3 regions of the Cronobacter condimenti 1330 genome follow, and region 3 is predicted to be linked to each of the others. Evidence: riboswitches for the same ligand, from Rfam matches in the RefSeq annotation. Region 3 holds a riboswitch; each other region holds the start of a gene.
What was found. Region 3 has a riboswitch for thiamine pyrophosphate ahead of thiC (phosphomethylpyrimidine synthase ThiC). Riboswitches for the same ligand answer to the same signal wherever they lie in the genome.
Positions count from the first base shown of each region.

Region 1: it holds a riboswitch for thiamine pyrophosphate, as region 3 does, so the genes downstream of both, thiB (thiamine ABC transporter substrate binding subunit) here and thiC (phosphomethylpyrimidine synthase ThiC) in region 3, are expected to answer to the same signal.
Region 2: it holds a riboswitch for thiamine pyrophosphate, as region 3 does, so the genes downstream of both, thiM (hydroxyethylthiazole kinase) here and thiC (phosphomethylpyrimidine synthase ThiC) in region 3, are expected to answer to the same signal.

Region 1 is NZ_CP012264.1:773,826-778,192, reverse strand. Features, by position in the region: gene AFK62_RS03575 (MFS transporter) at 1-62, opposite strand, end outside; gene sgrT (glucose uptake inhibitor SgrT) at 183-347, opposite strand; gene sgrR (HTH-type transcriptional regulator SgrR) at 434-2,098, shown strand; TPP riboswitch at 2,134-2,235, shown strand; gene thiB (thiamine ABC transporter substrate binding subunit) at 2,268-3,251, shown strand; gene thiP (thiamine/thiamine pyrophosphate ABC transporter permease ThiP) at 3,227-4,367, shown strand, end outside.
Region 2 is NZ_CP012264.1:2,795,394-2,799,760, forward strand. Features, by position in the region: gene fbaB (class I fructose-bisphosphate aldolase) at 1-559, opposite strand, end outside; gene thiD (bifunctional hydroxymethylpyrimidine kinase/phosphomethylpyrimidine kinase) at 707-1,507, opposite strand; gene thiM (hydroxyethylthiazole kinase) at 1,494-2,291, opposite strand; TPP riboswitch at 2,325-2,421, opposite strand; gene AFK62_RS12755 (RcnB family protein) at 2,678-3,004, shown strand; gene AFK62_RS12760 (ABC-F family ATP-binding cassette domain-containing protein) at 3,356-4,367, shown strand, end outside.
Region 3 is NZ_CP012264.1:369,511-373,877, forward strand. Features, by position in the region: gene thiE (thiamine phosphate synthase) at 1-355, opposite strand, end outside; gene thiC (phosphomethylpyrimidine synthase ThiC) at 355-2,256, opposite strand; TPP riboswitch at 2,373-2,482, opposite strand; gene AFK62_RS01745 (Rsd/AlgQ family anti-sigma factor) at 2,535-3,038, opposite strand; gene nudC (NAD(+) diphosphatase) at 3,141-3,914, shown strand; gene hemE (uroporphyrinogen decarboxylase) at 3,955-4,367, shown strand, end outside.

The DNA.
Region 1 (4,367 bases), 400 kb from region 3:
ACGATCATAAAGGCGAGATAAACGAGATTGAGACGTCTTGCAGGCGTAAGGAACCACAGCATCAGGCGCATCCTTTCATGTAGGGGCAGGCGGAAACGTGTTCATCATAGACGAAAAAAGCCAGCAGTAGCACACTGCTGGCGGGTGAAAAGCACCAATACTCAGTTACACGTGATGTCCGCTTAGCGGCGCTTAAACGTCACAGGGAAAGTCGCTTCCCATTGCATAACATCATCCAGCATCCGTTGCGGCGTCTGGCTGCTCAGGCGGGCCAGCCATGAGCAAGAGAGACGCGGTATTGCACTGAAATATCGCAGGTAAAACCTGCCGGTTGACGACGTTTTCATAAGCACCTCCGCTTTCATCGAAGAGAAGTATTGCCGTAATATAGGGAATATTAAATTGATGAGTTTCCCGCAGGAGTTCCCCTTTTATGCCGTCAGGTCGTCTGCAACAGCAATTCATCCGCCTGTGGCAATGCTGCGACGGCCAGCCGCAGGAAACCACGCTTAACGAACTGGCCGACCTGCTGAACTGTTCGCGTCGTCATATGCGCACCTTGCTGAATGCCATGCAGGCGCGCGGCTGGCTGACCTGGGACGCGGAAGCCGGGCGCGGCAAGCGCTCCAGGCTGCGATTCCTCTATACCGGTCTCGCCTTACAGCAACAGCGGGCCGAAGATCTGCTGGAGCAGGACAGGGTCGATCAGCTGGTGCAGATCGTCGGCGACAAATCCGCCGTGCGCCAGATGCTCCTTTCGCATCTTGGCCGCAGCTTCCGTCAGGGACGCCATATCCTGCGTGTGCTCTACTACCGACCGCTGCAAAACCTGCTGCCCGGCAGTGCCCTGCGCCGTTCCGAAACCCACATCGCCCGGCAACTCTTTAACGGGCTGACGCGCATAAACGAGGAAAACGGGGAACTGGAAGCAGATATCGCCCATCACTGGCAGCAAATTTCCCCCTTTCACTGGCGCTTTTTCTTGCGTCCCGGCATTCATTTTCATCATGGCCGCGAGCTAGACATGCTGGATGTCATCAGCTCGCTGCAACGCGTCTGCGCTCTGCCGCTGTATGCGCACCTCCGGCAGGTCGTCTCCCCCACCGCCTGGACCTTAGACATCCACCTGAGTGAACCGGATGACTGGCTTCCGTGGCTGCTTGGCAGCGTACCTGCAATGATCCTGCCGCGTGAATGGCCAGATCTGCCGAATTTTGCAAGCCAGCCAGTCGGCACCGGGCCGTATGCCGTGGTACGTAATAATCGCAATCAGCTCAAGATCCATGCCTTTGATGACTACTTCGGTTATCGCGCACTGATTGACGAGGTCAACTTCTGGGTGCTGCCGGAGATAGGCGACGAGTTAAGCTGCGCGGTACAGCTCGAAGGCCCGGCGCAGGCGACCGAAGAGAAAGCCGTTGAAAGCCGCCTCGAAGAAGGCTGTTACTACCTGTTGTTTGATTCCCGCACGCGTATCGGCGCTATGCCCGACGTACGCCGCTGGATAAGCCATCTCTTCACGCCAGCCCGGCTGTTGCATCGCGCCGCGCCGCAGTATCAGCGTATCTGGTTCCCGGCTTACGGCCTTTTGCCGCGCTGGCATCATGCGCCGCAGATTCTTGAGGCGCAGAAACCCGCTGGGCTTGAGCGCCTCACGCTCACCTTCTATGGCGATCATATCGAAAACCGGGTCATCGGCGAGTTGCTGCGCGCAATCCTGGCGCAGGAACAGGTCGAGCTGGAACTGCGTGAAGTGAGCTATGAAGAGTGGTATCAGGGCGACATCACAAGCGATCTGTGGCTTAACAGCGCCAACTTCACGCTGCCGCTCGATTTCTCGCTGTTCGCGCATCTGTGCGAAGTGCCGCTCATCCAGCGCTGCATTCCGCTCGACTGGCAAGGCGACGCGCAACGCTGGCGTACCGGCGCGCTCAATCTGCCGCAGTGGTGCCGCACCATGCTGGAGCGCCAAGACATTTTACCGCTTATCCACCATTGGCTGATGTTGCAGGGTCAGCGCAGCATGCGCGGCGTACGAATGAACACGCTCGGCTGGTTTGACTTTAAATCCGCCTGGTTTGCCCCACCCGAGCCGTAACCCTTTCGCAACATTACGCAAATCATTACAATGGGCCGTTCTCAACGGGGTGCCGCCGGAAAACCGGCGCGCTGAGATAATACCCGTCGAACCTGATCCGGATAACGCCGGCGAAGGGATTTGAGGCTACTGCTCAAAATCCTTTGCCCCCATTTGATAAAGGTGCAAAGTGTTAAAAAAACTACTTCCGCTGCTGGCGCTGGTCGCCGTCCCGGCTTTTGCCAAACCCGTCCTGACCGTCTACACCTACGATTCCTTCTCCTCCGAATGGGGCCCTGGCCCGAAAATTAAAACCGCCTTTGAAGCGGAATGCGGCTGCGAGCTGAAATTCGTGGCGCTGGAAGATGGCGTCTCGCTGTTGAACCGTCTGCGTATGGAAGGCAAAAACAGCAAAGCCGACGTTGTGCTGGGGCTTGATAACAACCTGCTCCAGGCGGCGAGCGCCACGGGGCTCTTCGCCAAAAGCGGCGTCGCAGCAAGCGACGTCAACGTACCGGGCGGCTGGAGCAACGACACGTTCGTGCCGTTCGATTACGGCTGGTTCGCTTTTGTGTATGACAAAAACAAGCTGAAGAACCCGCCGAAAAGCCTGAAAGAGTTGGTTGAGAGCGACCAGAAATGGCGCGTCATTTACGAGGATCCGCGCACCAGCACGCCAGGGCTTGGCTTACTGCTCTGGATGCAGAAAGTCTATGGCGATAAAACGCCGCAGGCGTGGCAGAAACTCGCGGCGAAAACCGTCACCGTCACCAAAGGCTGGAGCGAAGCCTATGGGCTTTTCCTTAAAGGCGAAGCCGATGTGGTGCTGAGCTACACCACCTCCCCGGCCTACCACATCATCGAAGAGAAGAAAGACAACTACGCGGCAGCAAACTTCAGCGAAGGCCACTATTTGCAGGTGGAAGTCGCCGGACGCACCGCCGCCAGCAAACAGCCGGAACTGGCGGAAAAATTCCTGAAATTTATGGTATCGCCCGCGTTCCAGAATGCGATCCCGACTGGCAACTGGATGTATCCGGTCGCCCGTGTCACGCTGCCGGAGGGCTTTAACGCGCTGACCCAACCACAAACCTCGCTGCAATTCACCGCTGAGGAAGTGGCCGCCCAGCGCGCACAATGGACGAGTGAATGGCAACGCGCCGTGAGCCGCTGATCCCAGGCTGGCTTTGGCCCGGCCTCATCGCCGCCCTGCTGATGGCGGCGGTGGCGCTGGCCGCCTTCGCGGCGCTGTGGACACACGCGCCGCAGACCGGGGTTCGCGCGCTACTGAGCGACAGCTACCTGTGGCATGTGGTGCGCTTCTCGTTCTGGCAGGCGTTTCTCTCAGCGCTGATCTCCGTGGTACCCGCTATTCCCCTTGCCCGCGCGCTTTACCGGCGTCGCTTTCCGGGGCGGCGCACGCTGCTGCGCCTGTGCGCGATGACGCTTATCCTGCCGGTGCTGGTGGCGATTTTCGGCCTGCTCAGCGTCTACGGGCGCAGCGGCTGGCTCGCCGCGCTTTGCGCCGCGCTGGGTATTGAATGGTCGTTCTCGCCTTACGGGCTACAGGGCATTTTGCTGGCGCACCTCTTTTTTAATATGCCGATGGCCACCCGCCTGTTCTACCAGACGCTCACGCAAATTCCCGGCGAGCAGCGCCAGCTGGCCGCACAGCTTGGCATGCGCGGCTGGAATTTCTTCCGACTGGTGGAGTGGCCGTGGCTGCGCCGCCAAATCCCACCGGTGGCCGCGCTCATTTTTATGCTCTGTTTTGCAAGTTTCGCCACGGTGCTGGCGCTCGGCGGCGGGCCGCAAGCCACCACCATTGAGCTTGCCATCTATCAGGCGCTGAGCTACGACTACGATCCGGGCCGGGCCGCGCTGCTGGCGTTGATTCAGATGGGCTGCTGTCTGTCGCTTATTCTGCTTAGCCAACGGCTTAGCAAAGCGATTCCCGTCGGTGCGACGCTGGTGCGCGGCTGGCGCAATCCGGAAGATTCGTGGCGCAGTAAGCTTACCGACGCGCTGCTGATTATGGCCGCGCTGTTGCTTCTGTTGCCGCCGCTGCTGGCGGTGCTGGTAGACGGCCTGAGCGGCGACATCCGCCATGCGCTCGCCGACCCGGCGCTGTGGCGCGCGCTCTGGACGTCGCTGCGCATCGCGCTTTGTGCGGGCCTGTTGTGCGTCATCTTGACCATGATGCTGCTCTGGAGCACCCGCGAGCTTTACCTGCGAAACCGTCGTCTTGCCGGACAGAGCCTTGAGCTGTGCGGCGTCATGATCCTCGCGA
Region 2 (4,367 bases), 1.9 Mb from region 3:
CAAACGCCGCAGAGATCTCTTCAATCTGGCGACGGGACTCTTCAGATCCAAAATAGATGGTCGCCCCGACGGCCACCGCGCCCATATTGAACGCCTGCTCGACGCTGGCGTACAGGGTCTGATCGTACTGGGTCGGGTAGCTCAGGGTTTCGTTGTGGTTAATCTTCACCAGAAACGGAATGCGGTGTGCGTAGCGGCGCGACACCGAGGCCAGAACGCCATAAGTCGAGGCCACGCAGTTGCAGCCCGCTTCAATTGCCAGCTCGATAATATTTTTAGGATCGAAGTACATTGGATTGGCGGCGAACGACGCGCCTGCCGAATGCTCAACGCCCTGGTCAACCGGCAGAATGGAAAGATACCCCGTGCCCGCAAGACGCCCGGTGTTATAGAGGGTCTGCATATTTCGCAGTACTGCCGGAGGGCGATTATTATCCACCATCACGCGATCGACATAATCGGGTCCTGGCAGGTAGAGCTGGTCGGAGGAAATGGTCGTACAGCGGTGCTGTAACAGACTATCGGCATCATTGCCGAGCAACTGCACTATATCAGTCATCATACGCTCCCGTAATTGTCGGCGGACGGTGGCCCGCCGGACGAAAAGATTCCTTACCCGCCCATTAACTGGGCAGTCTAAGCGTGGACCTGTTTAGCACAGATTGCCAGACCCGAGCGCATTTTCAGCTAATTCTGCTGGCTCGCTTCACCACCATGCATGAAAATGATGAACCGGCCCGATCCCCTCGCCCACCTCCAGACTATCTGCCTGTTGCAGCGCCTGCGTAAGCCAGGCTTTTGCGGCGTTCACAGTCTGCACCCAGTCGTCGTGCCGTGGGCGTAAGGCCGCGAGCGCGCTGGAAAGCGTACAACCCGTGCCATGCGTATTTTTGGTCGCAACGCGCGTAGCCGTAAAGCGCGTCGCCCCGTCGCGGGTGAAAAGCCAGTCCGGGCTTTCGTCATCAATCAGATGCCCGCCTTTCATCAACACCGCCTCGCAGCCAAGCGCGAGCAACGCCTCGCCCTGCTGGCGCATTTCCGCTTCGCTGCGGGCATGCGACGTTTCAAGCAGTGCCGCAGCCTCTGGCAGGTTTGGCGTGATGATCGCCACCTGTGGCAGCAGATGTTCACGCAGGGCGCGCACCGCCGACGGACTTAACAGCGGATCGCCGCTTTTCGCGAGCATCACGGTATCCAGCACAATATTGCGCACCCGGTAATGAGCGAGCCGCTCGGCCACCGCTTCGACAATGTCCGTTTCTGCCAGCATGCCGATTTTCGTGGTATCGATGCGTACATCGCTTAATACGGAATCGAGCTGGGCGGCGACAAAGGACGGCTCAATGCGGTAAACCGACTGTACGCCGCGGGTGTTCTGCGCCACCAGCGCGGTGATAACCGATGTGCCGTACGCACCTAACGCCGAGAAGGTTTTAAGATCGGCCTGAATGCCTGCGCCGCCGCTTGGGTCAGTACCGGCGATGGTAAGCGCATTAATGCGTTTCATGGCGACCTCCGCAAGCTTGAACGTGCAGGCTATCAAGCAAGGCGGTGGCGAAACTACCCGGCCCGTGCGAGGCCGCAAGCGCCGCTTCGCCCGCGCGTTTCATTAACCAGCAGGCGGCCGCGACATTCTGCAGGCGGTCGCCCGCAAGCGCGCTGCAGGCGGCGACAACAGCAGACAGCGCGCAACCGGTGCCCACGACGCGCGTTAACATGGCGGTGCCGCCGTGCACGGCAACCGTACGTTCACCATCGGTAATGAAATCCACCTCGCCGGTCACGGCGACAATCGCGCCACTCCGGCGTGCGAGGGTTATCGCGGCCTCGCGGGCCAGATGCGTGCTTTCGGTTGAGTCAACGCCGCGCCCACCGGTGCTCTCGCCCGCCAGCGCCCGGATTTCTGAGGCATTCGCGCGGATGGCGGCGGGTTTGCGCGCCAGCAGTTCGTGTGCAAAGGAGGTTCGTAACGTCAGCGCGCCAACTGCGACTGGATCGAGCGTCCAGGGTTTACCCGCCGCGCAGGCGCTATCGATAGCCGCGCGCATCGCCTGCTGCTGCGGGCGTGTCAACGTCCCAAGATTAATCAACAGAGCATCCGCGATTGCCGCAAACTCGGCGGCTTCCTCGGCGTCCACCACCATCGCGGGTGAGGCACCAAGTGCTAACAGAACATTCGCGGTAACATTTTGCACGACATCATTGGTGATACAGTGCACCAGTGGCGCGTGACGACGAAGTTGGGTGACAACAGGCGCGGCATGGGTGCCGCAAAGCAGGTCGGAAGACATGGTTCTCTCCTGCCAGGCGCGAAGACGGGATACCGGACAGGCATCTGACTTCCCTACGCTGGCATTATCCAGATCAGGTAATACGGGTATTTCTCAGCCCATCAGAGATGGGGCACCCCGAGTCATGTGAATCACGCCCCAGCCGGATAAAACAGCCAGGCGGATTCTGCTCCAGGATAATGCCAGCGGCGCGTCTGGCATACAAGGTATTAATTATCCCGCAAGCGCCCTGACTGTGCCGTCGTAATCCCGCCCTGCGCTGATTGCTATCCGCTTCATTTTTTTATACATAATTAACCTTGCCCGACCGTGTATGGCGCTGGAATGATAGCGGCCTGGCGGTAACAAAAATCAAGGGGCGCTGCGCGCTCACATGTGGAGAAGGTATGTTGAAAACCAGAATGATCGTAGCGGGAGTGCTGTTGATGTCGGTGGCCTCTGCATTCGCCGCGGACGCCGTAAAACCCAAAACCATCGATAGCTATGAAGTGAAGGAGTTTATCTCCGATTCGCACAAATTCACTATCGGGGACGTAGTGCCGGATCTCTACCGCACCGAGGAATACAATATTAAGCAGTGGCAGATCCGCAATCTGCCTGCGCCGGAAGCGGGCACCCACTGGACCTATATGGGCGGCTACTATGTGCTTATCACCGACGCCGAAGGCAAAGTCGTTCGCGCCATGAACGGCGATATCTTCTATCACCGCTGACCGTTGCGCCTGAAGCCCCCGGGGTTTCAGGCTTCTTTCCCCTTCTCGCCTTAATCCCACAGACTGCACACATCTAAATGTTGGGAGTGGCGAAAAAACGTCCCCCTCGGTACACTCGCTGTACCCATAAACCTGATAAATATAAAGGAGGACTCTTATGCTGTGCTGTGAATTGTTTGACTATTCACATCATTTTGGCGATCGCCAGAGCTCAGGCATTACCGGTTTCGTGCTGCGATAACTGGACCCTGAGCGAAGATCCCATCACATAATCCCTTCTCCAGGGCTTACCAGATTATCGTCAGCGATGTTTGACGAGGCATTCTCTTGCCTGAACATTCTGAGTAAGCGATGAGCACATTATTGACTGCGCATTCTCTGCGTATTGACTCCCCGTTCGGCCCCGTGCTGAGCAATGTTTCTTTTACCCTGAAAAAAGGCGACCGCATCGGGCTTATCGGCCATAACGGCTGCGGCAAAAGTACACTCCTGAAAGCACTGGACGGCACCCTGTCACCGGCGGAAGGCGTCGTCACGCGCGCGGCACGCTGTCTGCTGGCGCGCGTGGAGCAGCACCTGCCTGAAGAACTGCATCACCAGACACTGCTCGGCGCGCTGCTGGCGCGCCTGCCGGAGGCCGAGCGCGAAAGCCGCGCATGGCAGGCGCAGGCACTGCTGGCGAGCATGGGTTTTGGCGAAGCCGTCTGGACGCTAACGGCAGGTTCGCTAAGCGGCGGCCAGCACACGCGTCTGCTGCTGGCGCGCGCGTTGATCCTCACGCCCGACTTGCTGTTGCTCGACGAGCCGGGCAACCATCTCGACCTGCCAACCCTCCTGTGGCTGGAGCAGTTCCTCTTGCGCTGGAACGGCAGCCTCGTGCTGGTCTCCCACGACAGCGCGCTGCTGGACAGCGTCACCAACCGCACCTGGGTGCTGCGTGACGGCGAGTTGCAGGCATTCGATCTCCCCTGCACTGCCGCCCGTGCTGCGCTTGCAGCGCGCGATGAAACCGACGCCCTGCGCCGCAAAGCGGAGCAAAAAGAGATAGACCGCGTGACGGCCAGCGCCAAACGGCTCGCCACATGGGGCCAGGTGTATGACAACGAGGATCTGGCGCGCAAAGCGAAGCAAATGGAAAAGCAGGTGGCGCGTCTTAAGGAAGAACAAACCGAGCTGGCCCAGGGCAGCCGCTGGCGGCTGACCCTGACCGGTGACGCGCTGACGGCAGACCGTCTGCTTGAGATGGAAAACCTGGCGGTCAGCGCCGCGCCCGGTTCGCCCACGCTCTTTACCCTGCCGCTTGCACGCCTGAAAAGCGGTGACCGCGTGGCGTTGCTTGGCCATAACGGCTGCGGTAAATCGT
Region 3 (4,367 bases):
CCAGCGCCACGTCGATTTCCATATCATCGTGGGTGGAGACGCCAAGCCGCAGACCAGCGGCGCGGATCGCCTCAAGGTCTGCGGTTTCCAGATCTTCCTGACCAAGGTGAACGCCGTACGCCTGATGCGTAATGGCCAGGCGCCAGTAATCATTGATAAAGAGTCGGGCGTCGTAACGGCGGGCGAGATCAATGGCGGCGCGCACGTCCTCCTCGACGTCCTCATCCGTTTTATCTTTGATGCGCAGCTGGATTGTGCGCACGCCCGCCTCCAGCAGACGCGCAATCCAGTCGACGCTGTCCACGACCGGATAAAGCCCGAGGCGGCGCGGTACAGGGGCGAAAAGCGGTTCCATTATTCCACCTCCTCCTGACGCAGGTAGATGTCGCCGCCGCGGGCGCGGAAGCTGGTGGACATGTCCGCCATACCGGCGTCGATGGCTTGCTTCGCGGCGTAGTCGCGGACTTCCTGGGTGATTTTCATTGAGCAGAATTTGGGGCCACACATGGAGCAGAAATGTGCCACTTTGCCGGATTCCTGCGGCAGCGTTTCGTCGTGATAGGCGCGCGCGGTGAAAGGATCAAGCGCCAGGTTGAACTGATCTTCCCAGCGGAATTCGAAGCGCGCTTTAGACATGGCGTTATCGCGGATCTGCGCGCCCGGATGGCCTTTGGCAAGATCGGCGGCGTGGGCCGCGATTTTGTAGGTAATGAGCCCTTGTTTAACATCCTCTTTATTCGGCAGGCCGAGGTGCTCTTTTGGCGTCACGTAGCAGAGCATGGCACAGCCGAACCAGCCGATCATGGCTGCGCCAATCCCGGACGTGAAATGGTCGTAACCGGGCGCGATGTCGGTGGTCAGCGGACCAAGCGTATAGAACGGCGCTTCATGGCAGTGTTCCAGCTCTTCGGTCATGTTGCGGCGGATCATCTGCATCGGCACATGTCCTGGGCCTTCAATCATCACCTGTACGTCATATTCCCAGGCGATTTTTGTCAGCTCGCCAAGCGTGTGGAGCTCAGCGAATTGCGCCTCGTCGTTTGCGTCCTGAATAGAGCCGGGGCGCAGGCCATCGCCAAGCGACAGCGAGACATCATAGGCCGCGCAGATTTCACAAATCTCGCGGAAATGCTCGTAGAGGAAGTTTTCTTTGTGATGTGACAGGCACCATTTCGCCATGATAGAACCGCCGCGCGAGACGATGCCCGTCAGGCGTTTTGCGGTCATCGGCACGTAGCGCAGCAGTACGCCTGCGTGGATGGTGAAGTAATCGACGCCCTGTTCCGCCTGCTCAAGCAGCGTGTCGCGGAACATTTCCCAGCTGAGATCTTCGGCGATCCCGTTGGCCTTCTCCAGCGCCTGGTAGATCGGCACTGTGCCGATCGGCACCGGGCTATTGCGCAGGATCCATTCACGGGTTTCATGGATGTAACGCCCGGTGGAAAGGTCCATCACCGTGTCGGCGCCCCAGCGAGTAGCCCAGACCAGTTTTTCGACTTCTTCTTCAATGGATGAGGTAACGGCAGAGTTGCCGATATTGGCGTTCACCTTCACCAGGAAGTTGCGCCCGATGATCATCGGCTCCGATTCCGGGTGGTTGATGTTGGCCGGAATAATGGCGCGTCCGGCTGCCACTTCGTCACGTACAAATTCTGGCGTGATGTTACCCGGCAGGCGCGCACCGAAGCCTTCGCCCGGATGCTGCTGGCGCAGCACGGCACCGCGGATGCGCTCACGGCCCATGTTTTCGCGGATAGCGATAAATTCCATTTCCGGGGTCACGATGCCCTGGCGAGCGTAATGCAATTGCGTGACGCGCTGACCCGCTTTTGCGCGTTTCGGCGTCAGCAGGCCGTGAAAGCGCAGGTCGTCCAGCCCGTCGTCGGCCAGTCGTTCCCGGGTGTAAGCCGAGCTGCGCGCGCTGAGGGTCTCGGTATCGTTGCGTGCCGCTATCCAGCCGCTGCGCATTTTTTCGAGTCCTTCGCGCACGTCGATGCGTACCGCCGGATCGCCGTAAGGGCCGGAGGTGTCGTAGACGGGTACAGGTTCGTTCGGCTCATAACGAGGATCGTCTTTTGTGCCACCCGCAAGCGTCGGGCTCAGGCGGATTTCTCGCATTGGTACGCGAATATCGTCGCGCGAGCCGGTGAGATAAATGCGATGAGAATTCGGGAAAGCAGTGCCTTCCAGCGTGTCGATAAAGTGTTGTGCGGCGGCGCGTTGTTCGCGACGGCCAGGTTTGTTTGATACAGACATAGCGCATTCCAGTCATCAGTCAGGAAGTGGCTTGTCAGAACAACGGAGGAGTAATGGCGATGCGCCCGCGCCCGTGCTGGCAGATTCAGGGATGAAAAGCACCCTGAGCGGGGCAAAATAGAATTACTCTTGTTCCCTTCGCAGGTCTTAACCTGATCAGGTTCCGCGGATCCCGAATTAACGGTCTCAGCCTGTGCTTACGCGCTAGGCACTCCGACAAGATAAACCCCGCGTCAACCGCGGGGGTAAAGGTAAATTACTCGTTAATGCCGCCGAACTCAAGCCGGACGGGCAAGGCCTGCTTCGTCATTAGCGCTTTCGCTAAGGTTATGGTCATACGCCAGCAGGATAAGCTTATCTTCCAGCGCGAAACGGGCGGCAAGCGCCTCGCCGATACCGGAAAGCGCTTCCTGAAACTCCAGGCAGTTATCGTGATCAATGGCGCTTTCCAGATGGGTATCGTAGAAATCCATGATCTGCTGGGTGTTAGATTCCAGCTGAGGATAGATTTGCGTGGCGGCGACCAGCGGGCTGGTGCCTTCCATTTCGCTGATGACACGTTCGTAAATATTGAAATGACCGGCGGAAAGATAATCCACCAGGCAGTGGCAAAAATCGTCCAGCGCTTGTTCATTCAGCGTAGTCATCGGCTCCTTGCCGGGCTTGATGCCGACCATCTTGTAATAGGTGACTAACAGATGGTTGCGGGCACCAAGCCAACGATCAACTAACTCATTACTCCCACCAACGCGTTCCGTCAGACTTTTTAGCTGGTTTAGCATGATCGACTCCATGAGATATAAGATGTAAAAACGCAAATGACCCAAAATATGTAAGAACAATGTTAATAACGTGCCAGTGACGCAGAGGTAGTGCAATCAATTATGGAACGTACACTAGAAAATTTAGACCATGGCTGGTGGATAGTCAGCCAAGAACAGAAATTATGGCTGCCAAAAGCAGAATTACCTTACGGCCATGCGGCGGATTTTGGTCTTGTGGGCGAAAAAGCGCTCCAAATCGGCACCTGGGAAGACGCGCCGGTATGGTTGGTGTTGCAAAAGCGTGACGAGGAGATGGGCTCGGTACGACAGCTCATCGATCAGGAGGCCGGGCTGTTTCAGCTTGCCGGTCGCGGAGTGCAGCTCGCCGAGTTTTACCGCTCGCATAAATATTGCGGCTACTGCGGGCATGAGATGCATCCGAGCAAAACGGAATGGGCGATGCTCTGCGGACACTGCCGCGAACGCTACTATCCGCAAATCGCGCCGTGCATTATCGTCGCAATCCGCCGTGACGATAAAATTTTGCTGGCGCAGCATGCGCGTCACCGCAACGGCGTTTACACCGTGCTGGCCGGGTTTGTCGAAGTGGGCGAGACGCTTGAGCAGGCGGTCGCGCGCGAGGTGATGGAAGAGAGCAGCATTCGTGTAAAAAACCTGCGCTACGTGACCTCCCAGCCGTGGCCGTTCCCGCAGTCGCTGATGACCGCCTTTACCGCAGAGTATGACAGCGGCGAAATTAACATCGACCCGAAAGAGCTTATCGACGCTGGCTGGTACCGCTATGACCAGTTGCCGTTGTTGCCCGCGCCAGGCACCGTGGCGCGCCGCCTGATAGAAGATACGGTGGCGCGCTGCCGGGCAGACTACGAATGACGTGATACAATGGCGCCCTGACGCTTGAGGAATAAGAAAAATGACCGAACTGAAAAACGATCGTTACCTGCGTGCCCTGCAACGCCAGCCTGTAGATGTCACGCCGGTGTGGATGATGAGGCAGGCGGGGCGCTATCTGCCGGAATATAAGGCCACTCGCGCGCAGGCGGGCGATTTTATGTCACTTTGCAAAAACGCTGAGCTGGCGTGCGAAGTGACGCTACAGCCGCTGCGCCGTTATCCGCTTGATGCGGCGATCCTGTTTTCGGACATTCTGACGATTCCGGATGCGATGGGGCTGGGACTCTATTTTGAAGCAGGCGAAGGCCCGCGTTTTACCTCGCCGATTACGGGCAAAGCGGATGTCGAAAAACTGCCGGTGCCGGACCCGGAGCAGGAGCTTGGCTATGTGATGAACGCGGTGCGTACCATTCGTCGCGAACTCAAAGGCGA